2 regions of the Pantoea sp. F_5 genome follow, and region 1 is predicted to be linked to the other one. Evidence: predicted binding sites of a transcription regulator. Region 1 holds the regulator's gene; the other holds the start of a gene.

What was found. Region 1 encodes PhoB, which activates phosphate uptake and scavenging genes when phosphate is short. Its sites were predicted from a motif close to CTGTCATAAAACTGNCNNAT; they were not measured.
Region 2: a site for PhoB is predicted at 2,963-2,982, ahead of ugpB (sn-glycerol-3-phosphate ABC transporter substrate-binding protein UgpB). Genes of this name have one in related genera too.

The regions. Positions count from the first base shown of each region.
Region 1 covers NZ_VWUO01000011.1:50,150-65,111, forward strand. The annotation lists gene F3I44_RS15525 (inositol monophosphatase) at 180-992, shown strand; gene F3I44_RS15530 (histidine-type phosphatase) at 993-2,249, shown strand; gene proY (proline-specific permease ProY) at 2,771-4,123, opposite strand; gene brnQ (branched-chain amino acid transporter carrier protein BrnQ) at 4,194-5,513, opposite strand; gene F3I44_RS15545 (cobalamin-independent methionine synthase II family protein) at 5,905-7,011, opposite strand; gene F3I44_RS15550 (PstS family phosphate ABC transporter substrate-binding protein) at 7,176-8,096, opposite strand; gene phoR (phosphate regulon sensor histidine kinase PhoR) at 8,116-9,429, opposite strand; gene phoB (phosphate response regulator transcription factor PhoB) at 9,444-10,133, opposite strand; gene sbcD (exonuclease subunit SbcD) at 10,331-11,530, shown strand; gene F3I44_RS15570 (AAA family ATPase) at 11,527-14,962, shown strand, end outside.
Region 2 covers NZ_VWUO01000006.1:97,743-112,704, reverse strand. The annotation lists gene F3I44_RS09975 (high-affinity branched-chain amino acid ABC transporter permease LivM) at 1-1,247, shown strand, start outside; gene livG (high-affinity branched-chain amino acid ABC transporter ATP-binding protein LivG) at 1,244-2,011, shown strand; gene livF (high-affinity branched-chain amino acid ABC transporter ATP-binding protein LivF) at 2,013-2,726, shown strand; gene ugpB (sn-glycerol-3-phosphate ABC transporter substrate-binding protein UgpB) at 3,054-4,370, shown strand; gene ugpA (sn-glycerol-3-phosphate ABC transporter permease UgpA) at 4,428-5,315, shown strand; gene ugpE (sn-glycerol-3-phosphate ABC transporter permease UgpE) at 5,312-6,157, shown strand; gene F3I44_RS09945 (sn-glycerol-3-phosphate import ATP-binding protein UgpC) at 6,159-7,232, shown strand; gene ugpQ (glycerophosphodiester phosphodiesterase) at 7,229-7,972, shown strand; gene F3I44_RS09935 (DUF2756 domain-containing protein) at 7,969-8,244, opposite strand; gene ggt (gamma-glutamyltransferase) at 8,453-10,204, shown strand; partial or broken gene F3I44_RS09925 (GNAT family N-acetyltransferase) at 10,310-10,805, opposite strand; gene F3I44_RS09920 (pirin family protein) at 11,153-11,848, shown strand; gene gntR (gluconate operon transcriptional repressor GntR) at 11,951-12,946, shown strand; gene gntK (gluconokinase) at 13,087-13,623, shown strand; gene gntU (gluconate transporter) at 13,626-14,962, shown strand, end outside.

The DNA of each region.
Region 1 (14,962 bases):
ACACGCGCTTTTACCTGATGAAAAAAGCCGGCCACCCGGCTCAGCACCATCTTGCCATTGCTGCTTATCTGCGGCTTAATGAAGCCTTTCTTAACAATAGTGAAGTCAATTTCACAGCCAGACCGCCTGTTCAGGCGCGCCTTCCGTTCGTTATGGCAAAAAAATCATAAGAGGAAAAGATGTCATCCGCTTCGCATTCTGAAATAGACGCGCGTTACCGTTACGCCTGCGACATCGCCCGTGCGGCGGGCAGCCGGGCCTTATCATGGTATCAGCAGCGTCAGACACTGGTAGTGGAACACAAAAGGGATTTGCAGGACGTGGTCAGCGAGGCTGATCGTAACGTTGAGGCATTAATTAAGACCTTAATTGCTGAACGTTTTCCTGAGGATAGCGTCTATGGCGAAGAAAGCGGCGGCGAGGTTGAGGGCGCGCCCTTTATCTGGGTTGTCGATCCAATCGATGGCACCGCCTGTTTCGTCAACGGCCTGCCTAACTGGTGCGTTTCGCTGGCGGTGCTCTGCGAAGGCGAACCGGTGATCGGTGTAGTCTGCGATCCCAATCATCAGGAGCTGTTCCACGCACGGGCAGGCCAGGGAGCATGGCTGAATGAAAGTCGCCTGCAGGTTCATGACGCAGCGCATCTCAATGAGGGATTACTTGGCATCAGTAACTCCAGCCGGACGCCGGGCGAAAGCGTCTCACGCCTGATCGGCGGCTTAATTGAACAGGGTGGTATGTTTATTCGCATCGGTTCGGGTGCGCTGACCAGCGCCTGGGCGGCAGCCGGTCGGCTGATTGGTTACTACGAAGCGCATATGCATCCGTGGGATAGTCTGCCGGGCATCGTTCTTATGCGCGAAGCAGGCGGCGTCACCAATGATTATTTGCGTAATGAAGGCCTGAAAAACGGTAACCCGGTGTTGCTGGCCAATGCGGCCCTGTATCCAAAAATTAAAGCGCTGACCGGCAACGGCGCACTGGAAGAGTAAATGACGCTGCCAACCCTGTGCCGCTGTGCGCTGATGCTCGGTTCTCTCTGGCTGTTAAGCCCGGCATCACAGGCGGCGGATTACCAGCTGGAGAAAGTGGTTGAACTGAGCCGTCACGGCGTACGTCCACCCACGCCAGGCAATCGTAAAGAGATTGAAGCCGCCAGCCAGCAACCCTGGACACAGTGGACCACTGCCGATGGCGAGCTGACGGGTCATGGCTACAGTGCCGTGGTGAATAAAGGACGCTGGGAAGGCGAGCACTATCGCCAGCTCGGCCTGCTGGGCACGGGCTGTCCGGATGCCGATCAGGTTTACGTGCGCGCCAGTCCGTTGCAGCGCACCCGTGCCACGGCTGCGGCGCTGATGGACGGCGCGTTTCCCGGCTGCGGCGTAACCGTGCATCACGTCGCGGGCGATGTTGATCCCCTGTTTCAGAGTGAAAAGCTGACGGTCACCCGGCCCGATCCCGCGCAGGAACGGGCTGCTAAACAGCAGAAAGCGGGCGATCTGGCACACCTGCAACAGCAACTGCAGCCGGCGATTCAGCAACTGAAAGCCGCCGTCTGTCCCCCCGCAACGGATTGTCCCCTGTTTGATGCGCCCTGGACGTTCCGGCAAACCCGCAACGGGAATAGTTACGTTTACGGGCTGAGCGTGATGGCGAGCATGGTTGAGACGCTGCGACTGGGCTACAGCGAAAACCTGCCTTTCGATCAGCTCGCCTGGGGCCATATCACCTCGGCCGCGCAGATCACCTCCCTGCTACCGCTGCTGACCGCCAACTACGATCTCAGCAACGACCTATTCTACCTGGCGCAACGCCGTGGCTCGATACTGCTCAACACGATGCTGGAGGCGATCGCTGCCGATAGCTCGCCGGGTCGCTGGCTGATTTTCGTCGCGCATGACACCAACATTGCGATGGTGCGCACCCTGATGGACTTTAACTGGCAGTTACCCGGCTATTCTCGCGGTAACATTCCGCCGGGCAGCAGTCTGGTGCTGGAGCGCTGGCGCGACACGCGCAGCGGCGAGCGTTTTTTAAGGCTCTATTTTCAGGCGCAGAGTCTGGATGGACTCCGTCAGCTGCAACCGATTGATGATAAACATCCGTTATTACACCAGGAATGGCATCAGCCTGACTGCAGAGTTACCGATGTCGGCCTGCTCTGCCCTTATCAATCCACACTGACTCAGCTCCGGAAAAACCTGGATAACAGCGCTGTACTGCCGGTTTCGGTTATATTGCCCTGAGTCTGTCGCTAATCAAATTAAGGCCGCAGCCGCAATGCGGCCTTAATAATGTTAACCGCTGTTAATTAACGTCACTCCGACCTTTTCTTATTTAATTAACCTGACTATCAGCGCCACGCATTTTCATTTACGATAGTCCTGTCAATCATCCCTTTATTATCTATTTTCCTGTAATTCTTGCGTATTTCGGCGACTGGTTTCGCCGTTTTTTATTTTCGCCTCTCGGCTTCTTTAGTACGCTGTGCCCGTATAGCCGCACGTTCCTGCGCATGAAGCACCATTAACACCTTTGCCCGCCTGTAACCTTCAGCGATATTCACTGCCCGTTTAAATAATGTTTTCGGGATACATGCGCCGTAATAAACGCGCGCAGAGTCTTATTTCGCTGACAGTGGCTTAACGCGTAATAAAAGAAGTCAGCGTTTTGGCGCAGATCACAAAAATAAGCAGCGATATGAGAAAATAAAAGAGGAAAATGGCGGGTTCTGCTCCCCCAAAAATAGGGAGAGCAGAACAGGAGATTAGCGTGGTTTACGTACCAGCTTATAGCCCAGCAGCAACAGCACAATCCACACCATGCCAACATAGAGTGAAATGCGGGTATCGGGGAAATAACCAATCAGACCGATAATAAAGCAGAGGAACGCCACGCCAACACCCGCCGTCCAGCTGCCACCTGGCAGCGCAAACTGCAGCTTACTCGCCGCCTCTTTGCCAATTTTGCGACGGAAGGCGATCTGCGACAGCAGAATCATGATCCAGACCCACACCGTTGCAAAGGTCGCCAGCGAGGCGATCACCAGGAAGACTTTTTCCGGCATCAGGTAGTTGAGATAGACCGCAATCAGCATGGCGAACATCATCACCACCACCGTCACCCACGGAATCCCGCGCGACGAGACCTTCATAAAGACTTTCGGCGCATGACCCTGCTGCGCCATCCCGTGCAGCATGCGGCCCACGCCAAAGACATCGCTGTTAATCGCCGAAAGTGACGCGGTCAGCACCACGAAGTTGAGAATCGAGGCGGCTGCGGCGATCCCCAGATGCTGGAAGGTCAGCACAAACGGGCTGCCCGACGTCCCCACCTGGTTCCACGGGTAGATCGACATAATCACAAACAGCGTGCCGACATAAAAGACCAGAATGCGCCACGGCACCGAGTTAATCGCGCGCGGAATCGACTTCTCCGGATCTTTCGCTTCACCGGCGGTGATACCGATGATTTCGATGCCGCCATAGGCGAACATCACCATCTGCAGCGACAGCAGCATGCCGACGACGCCGTGGGCGAAGAAGCCGCCGTTGGTCCACAGGTTATGGATACCGGTCGGCTGACCGCCATTGCCAATCCCCCAGATAATCATGCCGAAACCGGCCAGAATCATCACGATGATGGTGGCGACTTTGAAGAAGGAGAACCAGAACTCCACTTCGCCGAACACCTTCACGCTCATCAGGTTGACGGCACCGATGATCAGCACCACGCTCAGCACCCAAATCCAGTGCGGCACCTCGGGGAACCAGACGCCCATGTAGATGCCGAATGCGGTGACGTCCGCAATCGCCACAATCAGGATTTCAAAACAGTAGGTCCAGCCGGTGATATAGCCCGCCATCGGCCCAAGATAGTCCTGTGCGTAGCGTGAGAATGAGCTGGCCTGAGGATTGTTAACGGACATCTCACCCAGCGCGCGCATGATGATGTAGGCTACTGCTCCGCCGATGATATAGGCGAGCAGCACGCTCGGTCCGGCCATTTTTATCGCGTCGGCGGAACCGTAAAACAGCCCGGTGCCAATCGCCGATCCCAGCGCCATAAAACGGATGTGGCGCGTGCTCAGTCCGCGTTTGAGCTTGTTGGTTTCTTGCATAACAACCTGTACCTGTGAAATGAAAAAACCACGGGCAAGCCCGTGGTTAAAGAAGAATCAGTGCGCTCTGTTACGAGTGAACCGTCACCTGTTCCGGTCCTTTCACCCGATCCACAACAGCGGCAATCAGCAGCATTACCAGCGACGGTGGCAACCAGGCGAGACCCTGGTCAGCCAGCGGCAGATGCTGACTGAATGCCGGTAGCAAATCTTTAAACCCGGTGGTTTTAATCGCATCAACAATGCCAAACAGCAGGCTTACCAGCATCGCTGGCGCGATAATCCGGCTGCTCTTATTCCACCAGTTAAGGGTGAAACTCAGTACGACCAGCACGATACAGGGCGGATAGATCGCCGTCAGTACCGGGATGGAGATCTGAATCAGGTGGCTCAGGCCGAGATTCGACACCACCATCGAGAACAGACCCAGAATAAACACCAGCGTTTTATACGACAACGGCAGGTATTGCGCAAAAAATTCCGCACAGGCACAGGTCAGGCCGACGGCGGTCACCATACAGGCGACGAAGATCAGCGCGGCCAGGAAGAAGCTGCCCATGCTGCCAAAGGTATGCTGAACATACGCGTGCAGAATCGCGGCACCATTGGCATTTTGATCCACCAGCGCGCCGCTGCCCGCGCCCAGTTTAAACAGGCAGAGGTAGACCAGCGTCAGCCCCAGACCGGCAATCAGTCCTGCCAGCACGGTATAACGGGTCAGCAGTGCGGCATTATCAACGCCGCGTGAACGGGCGGCATTAACGATCACGATGCCGAACACCAGCGCGCCCAGCGTATCCATGGTCAGATAGCCATTAACAAAACCGCTGGAGAACGCCGCACGCTGATAATCCGCGGTCGCCGGAATGGTACCGCCCGCAGGCCAGACCAGTGCAGCCACACCCAGCACGGTCAGCGCGATAATTTTTAGTGGTGCCAGGAAGTGCCCTACCGTGTCGAGCAGCTTGCCCGGATAGAGCGACACGCCAATCACCAGCGCGAAGTAGATCAGGCTATAGATGAATAGCGGCAGCGCGCCATCGCCGGTCAGCGGTGCAATGCCCATCTCAAACGAGACGGTTGCCGTGCGCGGGGTGGCAAACAGCGGCCCGACAGCCAGATAGCACACGGTGGCCAGCACGATGCCAGCGACCTTGCCAATGGGGGTGCTGAGCGCATCCACGCCGCCGCCGACGCGGGCCAGCGCGATCACAGTCATCACAGGCAGACCGACTGCGGTAATCAGAAAACCAATCGCGGCTGTCCAGACGTGTTCGCCAGACTGAATACCGACCATGGGCGGGAAAATGATGTTGCCCGCGCCAACAAACAGGGCGAATGTCATAAAGCCCAGCGCGAGAATGTCCTTCGAAGTTAAACGATGTGTCATACGGCCTGTCACTGATGTTGCGGTGGAAGTTGGGTTAGTGTTGTCCCCTCGCTGCGTGCAAACCGCGACCAGGCTGACAATGTCAGCGCATTATGCTCGTCGCAGGGTAAAGCGCAGGTGATTTAAGCTGCTTTTATTCTGTTCACAGAGGGATGGATCGACAACGGCGCTAAGTAAAACGTTTATAGCGGTGAAAGGCAATACAGGATCGGAAAACCAGAAGGTTATGCCGCCATTTTTTCAAAAGGCAGTGGATAGCGTTAATTTTTGCCGCAGGCACACAAGATGATGTGCTTAAATAACAGACAGAGCGTGAGAAAACCCCGCATAAATGGCCCGGAAGATACACAAAAGGCGCGTTTTACGCGCCTGTCTGCACAACGTTACAGCATTACCAGACCTGATTAGCGATATCGACCACTAAACGAATCTTCTGCCACTGTTCCGCTTCGCTCAGGCTATTGCCCTCTTCGGTAGAGGCAAAGCCGCACTGCGGGCTGAGGCAGATCTGGTCCAGGCTGACATACTGCGTCGCCTCTTCCAGCCGGGCTTTCACCTGCGCCGGATCTTCCAGCTCACCCACTTTGGTGGTAATCAGGCCCAGAACGACCTGCTGATGGCCCGGCTTAACGTAACGCAGTGGCTCAAAGCCGCCGGAACGGGCGTTGTCATACTCCAGGAAGAATGCATCCACGTTGACACTGCCGAACAGGATTTCTGCCACGGGTCCGTAGCCGCCCTCTGAGATCCAGGTTGAGCGGAAATTACCGCGACAGACATGCAGACCCACGGTCAGATCGGCAGGTTTATCTTCCAGCGCTTTATTCAGCACCTGCGCATAGGTCTGGGCCAGCTGATCCGGATCGTCGCCACGTGCGCGGATATCGCGCTTCTGATCTTCGGAACAGAGATACGCCCAGACGGTGTCATCCAGTTGCAGATAGCGGCAGCCCGCGTCGTAAAACGCCTTGATCGCCTGTTTGTAAGTCTGCGCCAGATCGTCGAAGTAGTCCGCCAGATCCGGATAGACCACCGAATCAATCACTTTGCGGCCACCGCGGAAGTGCAGCACGCTGGGGCTGGGAATGGTCATCTTCGGCACCGCATCACCGGCAATACTCTGCAGGAAGCGGAAATGGTCAAGCATCGGGTGATCCGCCGGGAAACCGAGTTTGCTCACCACTTTCACGCCATGCGCTTTGGTCTGCACGCCATTAAACTGAATGCCCTGCTCTGCTTCATAGCTCTCAACGCCGTCAAGACCATAGAAGAAGTCAAAGTGCCACCAGCCACGGCGGAACTCGCCGTCTGTCAACACTTTCAGACCATTTTCACGCTGTTTCGCGACCACGTCGCGGATTGCCGCATCTTCAACCTGACGCAGGGCGGCGGCATCAATCTCTCCGGCTGCAAACTGTTCGCGTGCCTGCTTAATCGCAGCGGGACGCAGGAAGCTGCCAACGGTGTCGGCGCGGAACGGGGCGGTTTCTCTTTGCATGATCACTCCTGTCTCTCCTGCAAATGATTACGGCAGGAAATAATTACATTCTGATATAAATAGCCATCTGGATGGCTATATGTCTGAATGCAGAGTGACACGAGTCACCTTTGTCTGCAACTGAAGAAAATTCAGCGATGGTGAAAAAAATTCAGGTTGGAAGATTATTGCAGCGCTGCGCGCGCCTGCGCCATCTGGCTTTCAGACAGCGGCAGGTAGCCCGCTTCGCTGACCCGTCGCTGGCCTTGAGGAGAAAGCACCTGCTGAAGAAACGCGGCCACCAGCGGCGGCAGCGGTTTACCCGGCGCTTTGTTGACGTAGAGATAGAGCGGACGCGCCCAGGGATAGCGGCCACTGCGAATAGCATCGGCATCCGGAACAATCGCCTGCCCCTGGTCATTCATCACCGCCAGCATTTTTACGCCGCTGAGATGAAAGCCAAAACTGGCGTAGCCAATGCTGCGCGGGTTCCCGGCTACCGCCTGCACCACCGCAGCCGAGCCGGGAAACTCCGCTACGTCGCTGCGGAAATCGCCTTTGCACAGCACCTGCTGTTTGAAGAACCCCCAGGTGCCGGAGGCGGAGTTGCGGCCATAACGCTGAATCGGTCGTTTGCGCCACGGGTCGCCGGTTAAACCAAGATCACCCCAGCGCAGCGGCACATTGTGCGCGCCACAGAGGCGGGTAATGGAGAAAATAGCGTCGAGCTGATGCGGTTCAATCTGCTGCAGTGGATTGCGCTGATTGACCACCACCACCAGGGCATCCATCGCCACCGGTACCGCCAGCGGCGGATAGCCGTAGCGCGCCTCAAAGGCCTGGCGTTCGTCGGCTTGCATCGGTCGGCTCATCGGCCCGAGCTGAGCGGCACCCGCCGCCAGCGCGGTCGGCGCGGTAGACGAACCAGAGGCCTGAACCTGCACATTCACGCCCGGTGCCTGGCGGCTGAAATCTTCGCCCCACAGGGTCATCAGATAGCCGAGCGTGTCAGATCCGACGCTGCTGAGATTGCCGGAGAGCGCGCCGGGCTGGGCCAGCGCCAGGCCCGGCAGCAGAGAGATGATTAACAAAAGAAGGAGGCGCATCAGCGAGATCCGGCAGCGATTAATGAACGGCATTCTCCTGCATCACGCTGCTGACAATCAACCTCGCGGGCAGCGTAAAGGTAAAACAGGTCTCTTTATGCGGCACGCTGGTGATATCGAGCCGCGCGTTGTGGTGGCTCAGCGCATGTTTCACAATCGCCAGTCCCAGCCCGCTGCCGCCGGTGGCGCGTGAACGCGCTTTATCAACCCGGTAGAACCGCTCGGTCAGACGCGGAATATGTTCTGAGGCAATACCCGGCCCGTTGTCGCACACCCGGAAGGTTGCGCCCTGCTTGCCACGCAGCCAGCTGATATCGATCCGCGTGCCCTCCGGAGTGTGATTCACCGCGTTGTAAACCAGGTTGGAGATGGCGCTGCGCAGCTGTTCGTCGTTGCCGAACACTTTCAGATGGGGATCGGTATGAAAATGGATATCGTGCCGACCGCCACTCAGTGTCGCCGCCTCATGCTGCAGCAGTTTCAGCATCACCGGCACATCGACCTTCTCTTTGAGATCGATCGCAGGCGCGGCTTCAATGCGCGACAGCGTCAGCAGCTGTTTCACCAGGCTGTCCATGCGACGCGTCTGCTCCGACATGGTGTGCAGCGCTTTGCTGCGCGAAGGCTCGCTCATCACCGAGTCGTTCATCATCTCCAGATAGCCCTGCAGCACGGTGAGCGGTGTACGTAACTCATGGCTGACGTTGGCAAAGAAGTTGCGGCGCGCCCCTTCCAGCTGATGCATCTGCGTCACATCACGGGCCACCAGTAACCATTGCCCCTCGCTGTAGGGCATGACGCGGAATTCCATGTGAAGTTTGTTGTTCAGCACCAGCGTCAGCGGCTTGTCAAAATCGCGCTGACGAAGATAGCGGGAGAACTCCGGGTAACGCAGCAGATTGAGGATATTCTGGCCATTATCTTCCGGCCAGCGCAGGCCAAGGTGTTGCTGCGCCAGGCCGTTACACCAGAAAATCGTGCCCTCTTCCGTGGTCAGGATCACCGCATCCGGCAGCGACTCGGCCCCGCTGCGGAAGCGTTTAATCAGGTTGCCCAGTTCACGCCGCCGCCGCCGGTTGCGCAGTTGCATCTGGTAAAGCCCATAAAACAGCGGTTCCCAGCTGGCACGCCCGGTCGGTGGCGTCATGGTGCGGTCGAGCCACAGCCAGTGCGACAGCCGCATCAGATTGTGGAAATGCCACAACAGCACCACCAGCACGCTCAGCAGCAGCCACCAGGACAGGCCGCCAAGCAGCAGGCCCAGCAGCGCCGCGGGCAGACAGGCCAGCAGCAGTTCTGTCAATAATCTCTTCCAGGAGAGGCGTTCCAGCACGGTAAAGGCTCCGTTTAGTAGCGGGCAGAGAAACGATACCCTGTTCCACGGACGGTTTGTACCATGCGATCGTGGCCGGAGACCTCCAGCGCTTTACGTAAACGGCGAATGTGAACATCGACAGTGCGATCTTCCACATACACATTGGTGCCCCAGACGTGGTTCAGCAGCTGCTCGCGGCTGTAGACTCGTTCCGGGTGGGTCATAAAGAAGTGCAGAAGCTTATATTCGGTAGGGCCCATCTCCAGCGGCGTGGTTTCGGACATCACGCGATGTGAGGAGGGATCCAGACTCAGCCCCTGCATCTCAATGACTTCTTCCACCGCCATCGGCGAAATGCGGCGCATCACCGCTTTGATCCGCGCCATCAGCTCTTTGGGTGAAAACGGCTTGGTAATGTAATCATCGGCACCCACTTCCAGGCCACGTACCCGATCTTCCTCTTCGCCGCGCGCGGTGAGCATCATCACCGGGATATCACGGGTCATCGCCTCGCGCTTCAGATGCTTGATAAACTGAATACCGCTGCCACCGGGTAACATCCAGTCCAGCAAAATAAGATCGGGCCAGGGTTCAATCAGCTTGCCAACGGCGCTGTCATAATCTTCCGCCTCGATTGGCTGATAGTCGTTCTGCTCCAGAACAAAACACAACATTTCACGGATGGGGGCTTCATCCTCCACAACCAAAATGCGCTTAGCCATTATTACTCCTGCTGATTATGACGGCTGTCACTGAGATTCGCGGCGTCATTATGCGTCAGATTTGTGACACTTTTATGAAAAACATAACCTGCCTGTAACCTCACTGGTAATCATTTATGACAGCGCAGCGACATTTTTTTGCTTTGGTCGCAGAGCCAGTATAATCCCCCGGCGAATCACAACGGCAGGGACTCATCATGCGCATTATTCATACTGCGGACTGGCATCTGGGGCAGTTCTTCTACAACAAAAGTCGGGCGGCGGAACATCAGGCGTTTCTCGACTGGCTGTTGATCCAGATTGAACAGCATCAGGTGGATGCGCTGATTATTGCAGGCGACCTGTTTGATACCGGCACGCCGCCCAGCTACGCCCGCGAGATGTTTAACCGCTTCGTGGTGGCGCTGCAGCCCACCGGCTGTCAGCTGATTGTGCTGGCGGGTAACCACGACTCTGTGGCGACGCTGAATGAGTCGCGCGAGCTGCTCGCCTGTCTCAATACCCGGGTGATCGCGACTCCGCAGGCGCAGGATGATGTGTTGCTGCTCAACACCCGTCAGGGCGAACCGGGCGCGCTGCTGTGTGCCATTCCCTATCTGCGCCCGCGCGACATCCTGCGCAGCCGGGCGGGTCAGTCGGGCCGCGACAAACAGACCTCGCTGCTGGAGGCAATCGCCCACCACTATCAGCAGCGTTTCGCCGCTGCCCAGGCACTGGGTTATGCGCTGCCAGTCATTGCTACCGGTCATCTCACTACCGTCGGCGTCAGCCAGAGCGATTCCGTACGTGACATCTATATCGGCACGCTGGACGCCTTCCCGGCCAGCGCCTTTCCGGCGGCTGACTATATTGCGCTCGGCCATATTCATCGCGCCCAGCGCGTGGCGGGCAGCGAGCATATCCGCTACAGCGGCTCGCCGATTCCGCTGAGCTTTGATGAGCTGGGCGTGGAAAAAAGCGTCTTCCTGCTGGAACTGGCGGCCAGCGGCCTGCAGTCAGTCACGCCGCTGGTGGTGCCGCAGGCGCAGCCGATGCAGGTGCTGAAAGGATCGCTGGCGCAGATTGCAGAACAGCTAAATGCCTTCAGTGCGGCAGAGCAGGAAAAACCGACCTGGCTCGACATCGAAGTGACCACTCAGGAGTACCTCAGCGATCTGCAACGTCAGGTCGAAACCCTGACCGCCACACTGCCGGTCGAGGTATTGCTGCTGCGCCGCAGTCGTGAACAGCGGCAGCAGAGCCTGGCGCGGCTCGACAACGAAACACTGAGTGAGCTGAAGGTGGAAGAGGTCTTTGCCCGCCGCCTGGCGCTGGATGAGGCGCTGCAACCGGCGCAAATCGACGAGATGACCACGCTGTTCCGCCAGACGCTGGCCGCCATGGAAGAGACCCAATGAAGATCCTTACGCTACGGTTTAAAAACCTCAATGCCCTGCGCGGTGAATGGTTCATCGACTTCCGCGCCGAGCCTTTTGCCAGCAACGGTCTGTTCGCGATTACCGGTGCCACCGGGGCGGGTAAAACCACCCTGCTGGACGCCATCTGCCTGGCGCTCTATCACCAGACGCCGCGCCTTGGCGCGATTTCCCAGAGCCAGAATGCGCTGATGACCCGCGACTGCGCAGAATGTCTGGCTGAGGTCGAGTTTGAGATCAAAGGTGAAGCGTGGCGCGCCTTCTGGAGCCAGAACCGCGCGCGCGGCACCGCTGACGGCAAGCTACAGGCACCGCGCGTTGAGCTGGCGCGCTGTGACGATAACACCATTGTTGCCGATAAGGTTGGTGACAAGCTGAAGCTGATCGAAACCCTGTCAGGTCTTGATTTCGAACGCTTCACCCGCTCAATGATGCTGTCACAAGGCCAGTTCGCCGCCTTCCTGAATGCCAAAGCCAGTGAACGCGCCGAACTGCTGGAGGAGCTGACCGGCACCGAAATTTACGGCCTGATTTCCGCGGCCATCTACGAGCGTCATAAAGAGGCGAAGACCCAGCTGGATCTGCTGCGCAGCCAGGCGGGTGCGATGGCGCTGCTGGATAGCGACGCCCGCGACGCGCTGCAACAGCAGCTCAGCGATCTGACCAGGGCTGAACAGCAGCTCAGCGCGGATTATCAGCAGGCGCAGCAACAGCAGCAGTGGCAGCAACAGGCAGAGCAGTTACAGCAGGAAAGTGCGCAGGCTGAAGCGGCAGTACAGCAGGCGCAGGCTGCCTCACAGGCGGCTGAAACCGACCGCCAGCGACTGGCTCGCAGCGAACCGGTTGAAAAACTGCGGATTAAACTGCAGCAGCGTGACGCATTGCGCAGTGAACAGCAGCAGGCTGAGAGCCGCTATCAGCAGCTTAATGCGGCGCAGCAGCAGGCCCAGAACCAGCAGCAGCAGCATCAGCAGCACTACGCAGCCGCTCAGACCACCCGCCAGCAGGCGTTGCAGGAACAGCAGCAGCAGGAGAGCCTGCTGACGGAACAGGTGCTGCCGCTGGATCAGCGCATCACAACGCTGCAGCAACAGCTTGCAGAGCAGCAGCAGGAAAATGCCCGGCAGCAGCAGCATGCCGACCAGACCCAGGCCAGCCTGACGCAGCAGAAGCAGCAGGTCGTGGGCTGGCAGCAGGCGATTGCCGAACAGCATCAGTTACGCGAGCAGCTTGCCGATCTGCCGCACTGGGGCGCTTCGCTGCCGGTATGGCAGGAGAACTTTGCCCTGCTGGCACAGCGTGAGGCGACGCTGGCGGCACTGACACAACAGCGCGAGCAGCAACAGCAACAGATCGATGCGCAACAGGCAAAACAGCAACAGCAGGCACAACAGGCACTGCCGCGCCAGCAGGCGGAGCAACAGGCCCGCCAGGCGCTTTTGCAGGCGGAGCAGGCACTCACTTCGCTTCATGAACAGCATCCACCCGCTGCACTGCGGCAGGCATTAAGCCAGTTGCAGAACAGCCGTCCGGCGCGTCAGCAACTGCTGCTGATCTCAACGCAGTGGCAGCCGCTGCACCAGCAGCTGGGCCAGCGCCAGCAAAGGCTGAGCGCGCTGGAAAAAGCGCATCAGCAGAGTGAAGCGGAACTTCAGAGCCTGCGCGAGACGTGGAAACGCGAAAAACAGCAGCTGGATGATGTCGAAAAAATCTGCGCGCTGGAGCAGCAGATTGTCGACCTCAGCGATTTCCGCGCCCGGCTCACCGCCGATCAGCCCTGCCCGCTGTGCGGCTCCTGCACCCACCCCGCCGTCGGGGCCTACAGCACACTGGAAGTAAGTGCTAACCAGCAGCGCCGGGCTGCGCTGCAGCAGCAAACCGAGGCACTGCGCGAAGCGGGCACGGCAAAAAACGAACAGCTGAAGCAATCAACGGTGCAGCAGCAGACCCTGCGCGAGGAAATCGCCGGGATGCAGCAACAGCTTGAACTGCTTGAGCAGCAATGGCAGGCGCTGAGCGGTGAGCTGGCACTTACCTTCCCGCTTGCCGATCGCGAGGCCTTAGCCGCGTGGCAGCAGCAGCAAAGCGAACGTGAAAGTCAGCTTGAGCAGCAGCGACAGGCTCAGGAGGCCGCCGGACAGGCGCGTCAGGCCGCAAAGGATTACCATCTTCAGCAGCTGCAGGCCTGGCAGCAGCACCAGCAGGCCGAACAGCTGGCGCAGCAGTCGCTGACCAGCCTGCAACAGGCACTGGATGCGCTGCAACAGCGCCAGCAGCAGGAACAGCAGGCCTGGGAGCAGTTGCTGCGCCGTCTTGAGCAGCAGTTCAGCGCACACCATCTTGCCCTGCCCGATGCCGCCGATCGCGATGCGTGGCTGGCGGAGCAACAGCGACGCTGGCAGCGCTGGCAGGAAAGTGAGCAGTTGCTCGCTAACCTGCAGCCGCAGCTGTTAAAAGGGGAAACCCAGCTCACTGCCCTGCAGCATCAGGCTGAACAGGAACAGCAGCAGCTCACGATCCGTCAGCAGCAGCAGCAGCAGAGCCAGGCGCAGCTCAGCGAAATGCTTCAGCAGCGTCTGGCGCTGTTTGGCGATCGCGATGTCGCCCACGCCCGTCAGCAGCTGCAGGCCCGCGTTCAGCACGCTGATGAACAGCTGGCACAGCAGCTCACCGCCCTGCAACAGGCGCAGGCTGAGGTCAGTCGCCTGCAGGGTGAGCTGTCGGGGCTGGAAAATCAGCGTCAGACGCTCAGCGGCAAACTGGCAGAGGCGGAAAGCGCTCTGCAGCAGGCACTGGAGCGCGCCGGATTTGCCGATGAAGCCAGCCTGCGCGAGGCGCTGCTGGATGAGCAGACTGCGCTGCAACTGCGCCAGCAGTTGCAGCAGCTCGATCAGCAATGTCAGCAGCAGCAGGCGCGACGGGCGGATCTGCATCAGCGGCTCAGCGCCCATCAGCAGGCGAAGCCCGACGCGATGCCGGAATCTGCGGACGCGCTGGTGCAGCAGCTGGAGCTGTTACGGCTGGCCCTGCGCGACAACGCCAGCCAGCAGGGTCAGATTCAGCAGCAGCTGCACAGTGACGCCAGCCTCCGCGCCCGACAGCAGAGCCTGATGACGCAGATTGAACAGGATGGTGTGGTGCTGGCGCAGTGGAGCCTGCTCAACGATCTGATCGGCTCCGCCAGCGGCGATAAATTCCGGCGCTTCGCCCAGGGATTAACGCTGGATCATCTGGTCGCGCTCGCCAACCGTCAGCTCGATCGGCTGCATGGCCGTTATCTGCTGCAGCGCCGGGCGCAGGATCTGCTGGAGCTGGATGTCGTCGATACCTGGCAGGCCGACGCCGCACGCGATACCCGTACGTTATCAGGTGGCGAGAGCTTCCTGGTCAGTCTGGCGCTGGCGCTGGCGTTAT
Region 2 (14,962 bases), on a different contig from region 1:
TGATTTCCTCCCTGATGCTGCTGGTGCTTGCCGCCTTCTTTATGGGTTTGCGCCTGAATCTGGATGGCACGAATCTGGTGGTGCAGAACGCCGGTAGCGTGCGCTGGAACTGGATCGCCGCAGGCTGTGCGGTGGTGTTTCTGTTCCAGTTGCTGCGTCCGGTGTGGCAGAGCAGCCTGAAGAAAGTGTCTGGCCCGGCACTGGTGTTGCCCGGTCTGGATGGCTCGACGCCGAAGCAGAAGCTGGTGATGACGGTGATGATTATCGCCGCAGTCGCCTGGCCTTTCCTGGTGTCACGCGGCACCGTTGATATCGCTACCATGACGCTGATCTACGTGATGCTCGGTCTGGGCTTAAATGTGGTGGTCGGACTCTCTGGCCTTCTGGTGCTGGGTTATGGCGGCTTCTACGCTATCGGTGCCTACACCTTTGCGCTGCTGAACCACTATTACGGTCTTGGCTTCTGGCAGTGCCTGCCGCTCTCCGGCATGGTTGCGGCGCTGTTTGGCCTGCTGCTGGGCTTCCCGGTACTGCGACTGCGCGGCGACTATCTGGCGATTGTGACGCTGGGCTTCGGTGAGATCGTGCGTATTCTGCTGCTGAACAATACCGCCCTGACCGGCGGCCCGAATGGCATCAGCCAGATCCCGAAACCGACGCTGTTTGGTCTGGAGTTTGGCCGTACCCCGCGCGAAGGCGGCTGGGATACCTTCCACAACTTCTTTGGGCTGAAATACGATCCCAGTGACCGCATCATCTTCCTCTACCTGGTCGCGCTGCTGCTGGTGGTGCTGACCCTGTTCGTCATTAACCGGCTGCTGCGGATGCCACTGGGCCGGGCCTGGGAAGCGCTGCGCGAAGATGAGATTGCCTGCCGTTCACTGGGCCTGAGTCCGACCCGCATTAAGCTGACCGCCTTTACCATCAGTGCCGCCTTTGCCGGCTTTGCCGGCAGTCTGTTCGCGGCGCGTCAGGGCTTTGTCAGCCCGGAATCCTTTACCTTTGTCGAATCCGCCTTTGTGCTGGCGATTGTGGTACTGGGCGGGATGGGTTCGCAGTTTGCGGTGATTCTGGCCGCCATTCTGCTGGTAGTGTCACGCGAGCTGATGCGCGACCTCAATGAATACAGCATGCTGGTGCTGGGTGGCCTGATGGTGCTGATGATGATCTGGCGTCCGCAGGGCCTGTTGCCGATGAAGCGTCCGCATCTGAAGCTCAGAACCGGTAAACAAGGAGAAGAAGCATGAGTCAGCCTTTATTAGCCGTTGAAGGCCTGATGATGCGCTTCGGCGGTCTGTTAGCCGTGAACAATGTGGCGCTGGAGCTGCGTCCGCAGGAGATCGTTTCACTGATTGGGCCAAACGGTGCCGGTAAAACCACCGTGTTCAACTGCCTGACCGGTTTTTACAAACCCACCGGCGGCACGATTACGTTGCGTGAGCAGCATCTTGAAGGGCTGCCGGGCCAGAAGATTGCACGAATGGGCATCGTGCGGACCTTCCAGCACGTGCGCCTGTTCCGTGAGATGACGGTAATCGAGAACCTGCTGGTCGCGCAGCATCAGCATCTGAAAAGCGGCGTGTTTTCCGGCCTGCTGAAAACCCCGGCGTTTCGCCGCAGTGAGAGTGAGGCGCTGGATCGTGCGGCAACCTGGCTGGAGCGGGTAGGTCTGCTGGATCTGGCAAACCGTCAGGCGGGCAATCTGGCCTATGGTCAACAGCGTCGGCTGGAGATTGCGCGCTGCATGGTGACGCGCCCGGCGATCCTGATGCTGGATGAACCGGCGGCGGGCCTTAACCCAAAAGAGACCCACGAGCTGGATGCGCTGATTGCGGAACTGCGTGGCGAACACAAGGTGTCGGTACTGCTGATTGAACACGATATGAAGCTGGTGATGGGTATTTCTGACCGTATTTATGTGGTTAATCAGGGAACGCCGCTGGCTAACGGAACGCCGGAGGAGATTCGTAATAATCCGGATGTCATTCGTGCCTATTTAGGAGAGGCCTGAGATGGCAAATGCAATGTTAACCATTGAGAACGTCAGCGCCCATTACGGCAAAATTCAGGCGCTGCACAACGTCAGCCTCTATATCAATCAGGGCGAAATTGTCACCCTGATTGGCGCTAACGGTGCCGGAAAAACTACGCTGCTGGGCACGCTCTGCGGCGAGCCACGTGCGACTCAGGGCACTATCACCTTTGATGGCAAAGCGATTACCGACTGGCAAACGGCGCGCATTATGCGTGAAGCGATCGCCATCGTGCCAGAGGGACGGCGGGTGTTTTCGCGCATGACGGTGGAAGAGAACCTGGCGATGGGCGGCTTTTTTGCCAGCCGTCCGGAGTATCTGACGCGGATTAAGCGTGTGTATGAACTCTTTCCGCGGCTGGAAGAGCGCAAAATCCAGCGTGCCGGGACGATGTCAGGTGGCGAACAGCAGATGCTGGCGATTGGCCGCGCGCTGATGAGCCAGCCGCGCCTGCTGCTGCTGGATGAGCCGTCGCTGGGACTGGCCCCGATCATTATTCAGCAGATCTTTGACACCATTGAGCAACTGCGCAGCGAGGGGATGACGATTTTCCTGGTGGAGCAGAATGCGAATCAGGCGCTGAAGCTGGCGGATCGGGGCTATGTGCTGGAGAACGGGCATGTGGTGCTCGAAGACACTGGTGCAGCATTGCTCTCCAACGAAGCCGTCCGCAGCGCTTACTTAGGTGCCTGATGGGGCACGGCCTTTGAAAGTGATGCGGAATGTGCCGCCGACGGCCTTGAGTGTCGGTGTGGGTAGTGCCGACTACGGCCTTCGACTTCAATGAAGTGAAAGTCGCAGTCAGGCATTTTCAGCTTCTAATCGCTCTGCAATTTATGTCACTAAAAACTGGCAGCATGGGCGTTTTGCCGTCGCGCTGCCAGCGTCCTCTTTTCCTCGCTTTAGTCTGTCACCCGCCTGTCATCTGCCTGTTATTAATCCGTCATTTCCCCGTGTCATGTTACTCCGCGAACCAGAAATCCGTGATTTCACGCGTATTTACCTGCACAGGAAAATTCTATGTCCGTCGTTACCTTTCGTCGTAGCCTGATGAGCGCGCTGCTCGGTCTGACGCTTAGCAGCCATGCCATGGCCGCCACTGAGATCCCCTTCTGGCACTCCATGGAAGGCGAGTTAGGCAAAGAAGTCGATTCGCTGGCTCAGCGCTTTAACCAGACCCATCCCGATTACAAAATCGTTCCGACCTACAAAGGTAACTACGAGCAGAGCCTGGCGGCCGGGATCGCGGCAGTGCGCAGCGGCAAAGCGCCTGCGGTGCTGCAGGTTTCTGAAGTGGGAACGGCCACCATGATGGCTTCACAGGCGATTGTGCCGGTGCATCAGGTCTTCAAAGATGCCGGTATCCCCTTTGATGAAAAGCAGTTCGTACCGACGGTTGCGGGCTACTACAGCGACAGCAAAGGCCAACTGATTTCTCAACCGTTTAACAGCTCGACGCCGGTGCTCTATTACAACAAAGACGCCTTCAAAAAAGCGGGTCTGAACCCGGATCAGCCCCCAAAAACCTGGCAGGAGCTGGCCACGGATGCCGCCGCGCTGCGCAAGTCGGGCATGAGCTGCGGCTACGCCAGCGGCTGGCAGGGCTGGATCCAGATAGAAAACTTCAGCGCCTGGCATGCGCTGCCGGTCGCCACGGAAAATAACGGCTTTGACGGCCTGGATGCGGTGCTGGAGTTCAACAAACCGGTGCAGGTGCGTCACATCGAAATGCTGGAAGCGATGAACAAAAAAGGGGATTTCACCTACTTTGGCCGCAAAGATGAGCCGACTGCGAAGTTCTACAACGGCGACTGCGGCATCACTACCGCCTCCTCCGGTTCGCTGGCTGATATCCGCCACTACGCAAAATTCAACTTCGGCGTCGGCATGATGCCGTATGACGATACCGTAAAAGGCGCGCCGCAGAACGCCCTGATCGGCGGAGCCAGCCTGTGGGTAATGAAAGGCAAAGATCCGGCAACGTATAAAGGCGTCGCGGAGTTCATGCAGTTCCTCGCGAAACCGGAAATCGCGGCGGAATGGCACCAGAAAACCGGCTACCTGCCGATTACCACCGCCGCCTATGAGCTGACGAAACAGCAGGGCTTCTACGATAAAAATCCGGGTGCAGATATCGCCACCCGTCAGATGATGAACAAGCCGCCGCTGCCGTTCACTAAAGGGATGCGTCTGGGTAATATGCCGCAGATCCGTGCCGTGATTGACGAAGAGCTGGAGAGCGTCTGGACCGGTAAACAGTCGCCGCAAAGCGCGCTGGATAACGCGGTCAAACGCGGCAACGAACTGCTGCGTCGCTTCCAGCAGCAGGTGAAGTAATCTGCCCGACAGGGCCAGTGCAGGCTGGCCCTCTCTCTTTCTGAATCAGAGTGCGCTATGTCTTCTTCTCGCCCGGTTTTTCGCACCAGCCTGCTGCCTTATCTGCTGGTGCTGCCGCAGTTACTGATCACCGCGGTCTTTTTTCTCTGGCCTGCCGGTGAAGCGCTGTGGTACTCGCTGCAAAGCCTCGATCCCTTTGGCCTCTCCAGCCGCTTTGTCGGACTGGAAAACTTCAGACGCCTGTTTGCCGATCCCTACTATCTGGATTCGTTCTGGACCACGATAAAATTCAGCGGCATGGTCACGGTGTTCGGCATGCTGTTTTCGCTGCTGCTGGCGGCGCTGGTGGATTATGTGGTGCGACTGCGTCGCCTCTATCAGACTCTGCTGCTGCTGCCCTACGCCGTTGCCCCGGTGGTGGCCGCGGTGCTCTGGATGTTTCTGTTTAATCCCGGTCTGGGCCTGTTCAGCTATCTGCTGAACCACATCGGCTACAACTGGAACTATGCGCAGAACAGCGGCCAGGCGATGTTCCTGATTGTGCTGGCGTCGATCTGGCAGCAGATGAGCTACAACTTCCTGTTCTTCTTCGCCGCACTGCAATCTATCCCGAAATCGCTGGTGGAAGCCGCCGCTATTGATGGTGCCGGGCCGGTGCGTCGCTTTTTCAACCTGTCTCTGCCGCTGATTACGCCGGTCAGCTTCTTCCTGCTGGTGGTGAACCTGATCTACGCCTTCTTCGATACCTTCCCGGTGATCGATGCCGCGACCGGCGGCGGGCCGGTGCAGGCGACCACCACGCTGATCTACAAAATCTATCGCGAAGGCTTTACCGGGCTGGATCTCTCCTCATCCGCGGCGCAGTCGGTGGTGCTGATGCTGCTGGTCATCGGGCTGACGGTGCTCCAGTTCCGCTTTGTTGAACGTAAGGTGCAATACCAATGATTGAGAATCGACGCGGGCTGGATCTCTTCAGCCACATCGTGCTGGTGCTGGGCGTGCTCACCATCCTGTTCCCGCTCTATGTCGCCTTTGTGGCGGCGACGCTGGATAACGAGGCGGTCTATCAGGTGCCGATGACGCTGGTGCCGGGTACACACCTGTGGGAGAACATCTCGCGCATCTGGACGCACGGCGTTAACGGCAGCGGACCGGCGTTTGGCCTGATGCTGCTCAACAGCATGATCATGGCGCTGGGCATCACCTTCGGCAAAATCACCGTGTCGATGCTGTCGGCGTTTGCGCTGGTCTGGTTTCGTTTTCCGCTGCGCACGCTCTTTTTCTGGCTGATCTTTATCACCCTGATGCTGCCGGTTGAGGTGCGTATCTTCCCCACGGTTCAGGTGATTGCCGACCTTAATCTGCTCGACAGCTACAGTGGCTTAACCCTGCCGCTGATGGCCTCAGCGACCGCCACCTTTCTGTTCCGTCAGTTTTTTATGTCACTGCCGGATGAGCTGGTTGAAGCGGCGCGCATCGACGGTGCCAGCGCGATGCGCTTCTTTATCGACATCGTGCTGCCGCTCTCCAGAACCAATCTGGCGGCGCTGTTCGTGATCACCTTTATCTACGGCTGGAACCAGTATCTCTGGCCGCTGCTGATTATCAATGACGCCAGCCTCGGCACGGCGGTGGCGGGGATAAAAAGCATGATCTCCAGCAGCGGCTCGCCGACCCAGTGGAACGAAGTGATGGCGGCAATGTTATTAACCCTGATCCCACCGCTGGTAGTGGTGTTAGTCATGCAGCGTGCCTTTGTGCGCGGTCTGGTTGAGAGTGAGAAATAAGATGGCAGGCGTAACCCTTCAGGCAGTAACCAAATCCTACGATGGCAAAAATCAGATCATTCAGCCGCTGAACGTCACCATCAATGACGGCGAATTTATGGTGATGGTCGGGCCGTCCGGCTGCGGCAAATCGACCCTGCTGCGCATGGTGGCCGGACTGGAGCGCGTCACTTCTGGCGATATCTATATCGACAACCGGCGAGTCACCCAGGAAGAGCCAAAAGATCGCGGTATTGCGATGGTGTTCCAGAACTATGCGCTCTATCCCCATATGTCGGTGGAGGAGAATATGGCGTATGGTCTGAAAATCCGCGGGATGGGCAAAGAGCAGATTCGTCAGCGGGTGCTCGACGCGGCGCGCAGTCTGGAGCTGGATCACCTGCTGATGCGTCGGCCTCGCGAACTTTCGGGCGGACAGCGCCAGCGCGTGGCGATGGGCCGCGCCATCGTTCGTGAACCGGCAGTGTTTCTGTTCGATGAACCGCTGTCGAATCTCGACGCCCGCCTGCGGGTGCAGATGCGGCTGGAGTTGCAGCAACTGCATCGCCGTTTACAGACCACCAGCCTCTATGTGACGCACGATCAGGTCGAGGCGATGACGCTGGCGCAGCGGGTGATGGTGATGAATAAAGGCGTCGTCGAGCAGATCGGCACGCCGGTCGACGTGTATGAGCGTCCCGCCAGCCAGTTTGTTGCCGCGTTTATCGGCGCGCCCGCGATGAATCTGCTAAAAGGCCAGTTCAGCAGTGACGGCTCACGCTTTGACCTCGACGCCTCGCATGCACTGCCGCTCAGTGACACAAAACCGAAATGGGCTAACCGGCCGGTGGTGCTGGGTATCCGGCCAGAGCATATCCAGCTCAGCTGCCGTGAGCAGGGCGGTATCCCGCTACGCGTCGATACGCTGGAGATGCTGGGCGCGGATAATCTGGCACACGGTCGCATCGGCGACACGCCACTGGTGGTACGCTTAGCCCATAGCGAACGGCCGCAGCCTGGCAGTACGCTGTGGCTGCATCTGCCGTCAGATGCGTTACACTTCTTCGATTCAACCCATGGAAAGCGTCTGGAATGAGCACACAACACTGGCCTTATCCCCGTATCGTTGCCCATCGCGGCGGCGGTAAACTGGCACCGGAAAACACCCTGGCGGCAATTGATGTCGGCGCAAAGTATGGTCATCAGATGATTGAATTTGATGTCAAATTATCATTGGATGCGCAGCTCTTCCTGCTGCATGACGACACGCTGGATCGCACCAGCAACGGCTGGGGCGTAGCAGGTCAGCTGCCGTGGGAGAAGTTATCGCAGCTCGATGCGGGCAGCTGGTTTGGCAACGCATTTACCGGCGAAAAGCTGGCGCGGCTGGATGAGGTAGCGGCACGCTGTCGTCAGCATCAGATGATGGCGAACATCGAAATCAAGCCGACGACCGGCAGCGACGCCGAAACCGGACGCGCCGTGGCGCAGGCTGCTGCGATCCTGTGGCAGGATCAGACCGCACCGCTGCTTTCGTCATTCTCTTTTGAGGCGCTGGAAGCCGCGATGCAGGCCGAGCCGCAGTTGCCGCGTGGCCTGCTGTCGCATAGCTGGGATCCAGAGTGGCGGAAAAAGACCACGGCGCTGGCGTGCGTCTCCATCCACCTCAACCATAAAGTGCTGACTGCGCAGCGGGTTGCAGAGCTGAAAAGCGCGGGCCTGAAGATTCTGGTCTATACCGTGAACAGCCCGGACCGGGCGCGGGAATTGCTGACGTGGGGCGTCGATGCCATCTGTACCGACAGCATCGACATCATCGGCCCCGATTTTCATTAGTTCTGTTTCTGCTGGCCCGGCTGCGTAGTAATCACCCGCTGCTGGGCGCTGTTGCGCTGCTCCTGCATTTTACGCTGCATGTCCTGCGTCTGACGCTGCTGATCCTGGCGCAGCTTCAGCTGTTGCTGCTGTTGCTGGCTCTGCATCTGCGACTGCATCCGCTGCTGACTCGGGTTATAACCCGGTTTATTCGGATCGTTGGTGCTGTTCAGCGTGTTCGCCTGACTGGCGAAAGGCAGCAGGGCGGCTAAAACAATCATCCACTTTTTCATCTTTCCTCCTTCCTTAATCGCGACAGGTTTTTTGGGTGCACAACGGCGCACACCGATATCAGGGTCGCACCCATAAGTTTACGCGATATCACAGACCTTACTTTCAGATGTATTCCTGATTTGACTTAACCCCGGTTATTTTGCTGTATTTGTAGGCACTTGCAGAAATGATAAAAAAATGTAAATAACAACATGGGGTGGTGGCAGGATGAAAATGCAGCAGACAGTGCGTCAGCTTAGCTGGTCGCTGGTGATGAGTTTTACCGTGGTGGCAGGCGCGAACGCCGCCCCCACTCAGGCTCCGCCGGTCTCCTACGGCGTAGACAGTGATACCTTTCACCCGGTAAAAGCGCAGCACGGCATGGTGGCATCGGTGGATGCGCTGGCAACCCAGGTGGGCGTAGACATTCTGCGTCAGGGCGGTAATGCGGTGGATGCCGCGGTCGCCGTGGGCTTTGCGCTGGCCGTGACCCATCCTCAGGCGGGCAACCTGGGCGGAGGCGGTTTTATGCTGCTGCGCACCGCGTCTGGCCGCGCTACCGCTATCGATTTCCGTGAAATGGCACCGGGCCACGCGTCGCGCGACATGTTTCTGGATAAGCAGGGCAACGCCGACAGTAAGCTTTCACTGACGTCACACCTTGCTTCCGGTACACCAGGCACCGTCGCCGGACTGGCGCTGGCTGCGCAGAAATATGGCACCCTGCCGCTGAGCACTCTGCTGGCACCGGCCATCAGACTGGCGCGTGACGGTATTCCGGTCAACGATGCGCTGGCGGATGACCTGAAAACCTACGGCAAAGAGGTGCTGATTACCCATCCCAACAGTAAAGCGATCTTCTACAAACCGGACGGCACGCCGTGGCAGAAGGGCGATCGGCTGGTGCAGAAAAACCTGGCTCACAGTCTGCAACTGATAGCCCGCCAGGGGCCGGATGCCTTTTACAAAGGTGAAATCGCGGATGAGATCGCCGGCGAGATGGCGCAACACGGCGGGCTGATCAATAAAGCTGACCTGGCGGCCTATCGCGCGGTCGAGCGAACGCCCATCAGTGGCACCTACCGCGGTTATGAAGTCTTCTCCATGCCGCCGCCGTCATCCGGTGGTATCCACATCGTGCAGATCCTCAATATCCTGGAGAACTTCGATCTGTCGAAGATGGGCTTTGGCAGCGCTGACGCCATGCAGGTGATGGCGGAAGCGGAAAAATATGCCTACGCGGACCGCTCGGAATATCTCGGCGACCCCGATTTCGTGAAGGTGCCGTGGCAGGCGCTGACCAGTAAAGCCTATGCTAAAACGCTGGCGCAGCAGATCGACGTGGCGAAGGCACGACCTTCCAGTGAGATTAAACCGGGCAAGCTCGAACCTTACGAAAGCAACCAGACCACCCATTTCTCGGTGGTGGATAAGCAGGGCAATGCCGTTGCGGTGACCTACACGCTGAACACCTATTTCGGCAGCGGAATTGTGGCGGGCAAGAGTGGCATCCTGATGAATAATGAAATGGATGACTTCTCTGCCAAGCCAGGCACGCCAAATGTCTACGGGCTGGTGGGCGGGGAAGCGAATGCGGTGCAACCGGCGAAACGTCCATTGTCATCGATGTCGCCAACCATCGTCGCTAAAGGGGGCAAAACCTGGCTGGTGACCGGCAGTCCGGGCGGCAGCCGCATTATCACCACGGTGTTGCAGATGGTGGTGAATAGCATCGATTTCGGGATGAACGTGGCGGAAGCCACTAACGCGCCGCGCTTCCACCATCAGTGGCTGCCGGATCAGTTGCGGGTGGAGAAGGGCTTCAGTCCCGATACGCTGCGTCTGCTGGAAGCCAAAGGTCAGCATGTGAAGGTGCTGCCTGCGATGGGCAGTACCCAGAGCATCATGATTGGGCCGGATGGCATGCTGTATGGCGCGTCTGACCCGCGCAGCATTGATGATTTGAGTGCGGGTTACTGATACAAAACTGACCTCGTTTCCTGTGCAGGCGCTGACTGACAGCGCACTGTGCCAGGGTTTTCAGCACAAAGGGCACCAGCAGGTGCCCTTTTTCATCATCACAGGTCAGGGTTTGATCCGCGCCATAGAGTACGCATCGATCAGTTCACCGTGCCGCATGGCGAACCCGCGCGCCGTTCCCTCAATCTCAAAACCAAAACGCTGATAAAGGGCGATGGCCGGAGCATTGTCGACGAACACTGTCAGCTCCATCCGGCTCACCTGTAGCCAGTTGTCGCACAACGAGACCATTTCATGCATCAGCGCAGTGGCGACGCCACGCTTCCGGTAACGTTCATCCAACGCCCATCCCCAGCGAGGCAGTGTGACGGCGTCTGGGCCGCTCTTCTACGTGCAGCGCACACTGACCGACGACGTCCTCATCAATACAGGCCACCAGCAGGTGCGAATGGGGCTGTGGCGTAGCGAGGCGGGTCTGCCACATCTGCAGCGATGAGTAAGGCAGATGCAGCGTGCTGGCCTGAGTATCTGGCTGACTGTAAATCCTGTGCAGCGCAGCAGCATCTTCTGGCATGACGTGGCGGACAACGATTTCACCCATGGTCGCTCCTTTAGCCCATAAAAACCTTTTAAACATCAAGGTATTCAGATCGTTAATCAAGCTAAAAATGTGAAAATGACTTTACAGACGCGAATGATAATGATTATTATTGCCATGCATTTCCGGTAGGTCGCCCGACAGCCTGGAAAAGCACGACATTGCTCACATTGCTTCCAGTATTATTTCGCCAGCTTAAATGCTGGCTTTTTTTTGCCTGCACTTCTTCAATGCTTTTCAGCCACTGCTTCACACTCATTCAATGAATTTGAACAGAGGCGTGAAGTTTTTCAGCTATCAATCAAACCGCCTCATAGACACACTATAAAAAACATTGAGGAGATTTGAACATGATCTATGTACGCAAAGCTGAAGAACGCGGTCACGCAAACCATGGCTGGCTGGATAGCTGGCATACCTTCTCTTTCGCCAGCTATCACGATGCGAACTTCATGGGGTTCTCCGCGCTGCGGGTCATCAATGAAGATGTGATCGATGGCGGTCAGGGATTTGGCACCCATCCGCATAAAGATATGGAAATCCTGACCTACGTGCTCTCCGGTACGGTTGAGCATCAGGACAGCATGGGCAACAAAGAGCAGATCCCGGCAGGAGAGTTCCAGATCATGAGCGCCGGTACCGGCGTGCGTCACTCGGAATATAACGCCAGCGAAAGCGAACCGTTGCACCTCTATCAGATCTGGATCATTCCTGAGCGAACCGGCATTGAGCCACGCTACGATCAGCGCCGCTTCCCGGATGTGCAGGGACGTCAGCTGGTGTTAAGCCCGGATGCCCGTGAAGGATCGCTGAAAGTTTATCAGGACATGACCTTATCGCGCTGGGTACTGGCAGCCGGTGAGCAGGATAACGTCGCGATTGATGCGGGACGTCGTATCTGGATTCAGGTCGTGAAAGGCGATGTCACCGTTAACGGTAACGCGGTCACCACCAGCGACGCCCTGGCGATCTGGGACGAAAGCGCGCTGACGATTGAAGCCAGTTCGGCTGCCGAAGTTCTGCTGTTTGATCTGCCACCCGTCTAAGCAGATAACGGGCGCGACTCGTCGCGCCCGGTTAGGAATTTTGTGACAGAAAAGTGATAGACTCATCGTACTTTAGCTTTCAGGGCGATCCCAGGCGCTACGATGAAGAAGAAAAGACCGGTATTACAGGACGTTGCCGATCGCGTCGGCATTACAAAAATGACCGTCAGCCGTTACCTGCGTAATCCTGAGCAGGTCTCTGTTGCTCTGCGGGACAAGATTGCAGTGGCACTGGATGAGCTGGGTTATATCCCCAATCGCGCCCCCGATATGCTTTCTAACGCGACCAGCCGTGCCATCGGCGTACTGCTGCCATCACTCACCAACCAGGTCTTTGCTGACGTTCTGCGCGGCATTGAAGCCGTCACTGACGAAGCCAACTATCAGACGCTGGTCGCCCATTTTGGTTACAACCCGCAAAAAGAGGAGCTGCAACTGCGCTCGCTGCTGGGCTGGAACATTGATGGCGTTATCCTCACCGAACGTACCCATACGCCAGGCACGCTGCGTATGCTGGAAGTGGCCGGTATTCCGGTGATTGAGGTGATGGACAGCGTTACACCCTGCCTGGATATGGCGGTCGGCTTTGATAACGTCGAAGCGGCCCGGCAGATGACGCAGGCGATCCTCAGTAAAGGGCATCGTCACACCGTCTACCTCGGCGCACGTCTTGATGAACGTACGCTGCAAAAGCAGCGCGGTTATGAAATCGCCATGCGCGAAGCAGGTCTGACGCCGCACAGCGTGATGATGGAGGATGCCTCATCATTCAGCGCCGGTGGCGATTTGCTGCGTGAGGCGCAACGCCTCTATCCTGAAACGGATAGCCTGTTCTGTACCAATGATGACCTGGCGGTCGGTGCGATGTTTGAGTGTCAGCGCCAGGGATTGCAGGTACCCACTCAGATGGCGATTGCGGGTTTTCACGGCCATGATATCAGTCAGGTCGTCACACCACAGCTGGCGACAGTGCTGACGCCGCGGGACCGCATGGGGCGTGAAGCGGCGGCAATGTTGCTGGCGCGTATTGCCGGTGAGAGCAGTGATGATCCGCTGCGGGATATCGGTTTTGAGATCAGTGAGGGTGGTAGCATCTGATTGTGGCGTTTTTATGAGTCAGCTCACACTTTCATGCTTTTCCTGGTAAAAAGGTTGCCAGGCTGTTAACCGGCCAGGAGAATGAGAAACGACATTGTTATCGGTAACATTGGCAAATTCTCACCTGCCGGAGCAGAAAAATGACAACGCAATCCCCGTCACATCACGTCTTTATCCTGATGGGCGTTTCAGGCAGCGGAAAATCTGCCGTCGCCAACCAGGTTTCTCACCAGCTCACTACGGCCTTTCTTGACGGTGATTTTCTCCACCCGCGCGCCAACATCCTGAAGATGGCCGATGGTCATCCGCTGGATGACAGCGATCGCCAGCCATGGTTACAGGCGCTGAATGATGCCGCGTTTGCCATGCAGCGCACCCAGGCGATCTCCATCATTGTCTGCTCAGCCCTGAAAAAAAGTTATCGCGACATTCTGCGTCAGGGCAATGACAACCTGCGTTTCGTCTACCTGAAAGGCGATTTTGACACCATCGAAGCCCGCCTGAAGGCGCGTAAAGGCCACTTCTTCAAGCCGCAGATGCTGGTAACCCAGTTTGCCACGCTGGAAGAGCCGGGCAGTGATGAGCCGGATGTCCTGGTCGTGGATATCGCCCATTCACTGGACGAGGTGGTGGCGGCTACGGTTGCGACTATCCAGGACGCTATCAGCCAGGGTTAGAGATGAATACCGCAACACTCGTTTTGACCGCAGCAGGCTCTGTCCTGCTGCTGCTTTTTCTGGTGATGAAGGCACGGATGCACGCCTTTGTCGCGCTGATGTTAGTCTCCATCGGTGCCGGGTTATTCTCCGGCATGCCACTGAACAAAATCGCGGAAACTATGCAGAAGGGGATGGGCGGCACGCTCGGCTTCCTCGCCATTGTGGTCGCGCTGGGCGCGATGTTCGGCAAAATCCTGCATGAAACCGGTGCCGTGGATCAAATCGCTATCCGAATGCTGAAAACCTTTGGTCAGAGCCGCGCCCATTATGCGATGGGGATTGCCGGTCTGATCTGCGCGCTGCCGCTTTTCTTTGAGGTGGCGGTGGTGCTGTTAATCAGCATCGCGTTTGCGGTGGCGCGGCGTACCGGCGGCAATCTCGTGAAGCTGGTGATTCCGCTGTTTGCCGGTGTGGCCGCGGCGGCGGCGTTCCTGCTGCCCGGACCGGCTCCAATGCTGCTGGCTTCACAGATGCACGCGGACTTCGGCTGGATGATTCTGCTGGGTCTTTGCGCGGCGATTCCGGGCATGCTGATTGCCGGGCCGCTGTTTGGCAACTTCATCGGCAATCACGTGACGTTCAGCGCACCGCCGGAAGATCATCAGCCGGATGTCGATGAGAGCAAGCTGCCGTCCTTTGGCTTCAGCCTCTCACTGATCCTGTTCCCGCTGGTGCTGGTCGGCCTGAAAACTATCGGCGCACGCTTCACGACCGAAGGCACCACGCTGTACGAGTGGCTGGAATTTATCGGCCATCCTTTCACTGCCATTCTGCTGGCGCTGCTGGTGGCGATTTATGGCCTGGCTTACCGCCAGGGTATGAATAAAGAGCGGGTGATGCAGGTGTGCGGCAGCGCGCTGCAACCGGCCGGGATTATCCTGCTGGTGATTGGCGCAGGCGGCGTGTTCAAGCAGGTACTGGTGGATTCCGGTGTGGGGCCAGTGCTGGGTAATACGCTGACCGGCGCAGGTCTGCCGATTGCGCTGGCCTGCTTTATCCTGTCGGGCGCGGTGCGTGTGATTCAGGGGTCGGCGACGGTCGCCTGTCTGACCACCGTGGGGCTAATCATGCCGGTGATTGAACCGCTGCATTACAGCGGCGCGCAACTGGCGGCGCTGTCCATCTGCATCGGCGGTGGCTCTATCATCATCAGCCATGTGAACGATGCCGGGTTCTGGCTGTTTGGTCGCTTCACCGGGGCCAGCGAAGCGGAAACGCTGAAGACCTGGACGCTGATGGAGACCATTCTCGGGACTGTGGGCGCGGTAGTAGGGATGATTGCTTTCGAACTGCTCTC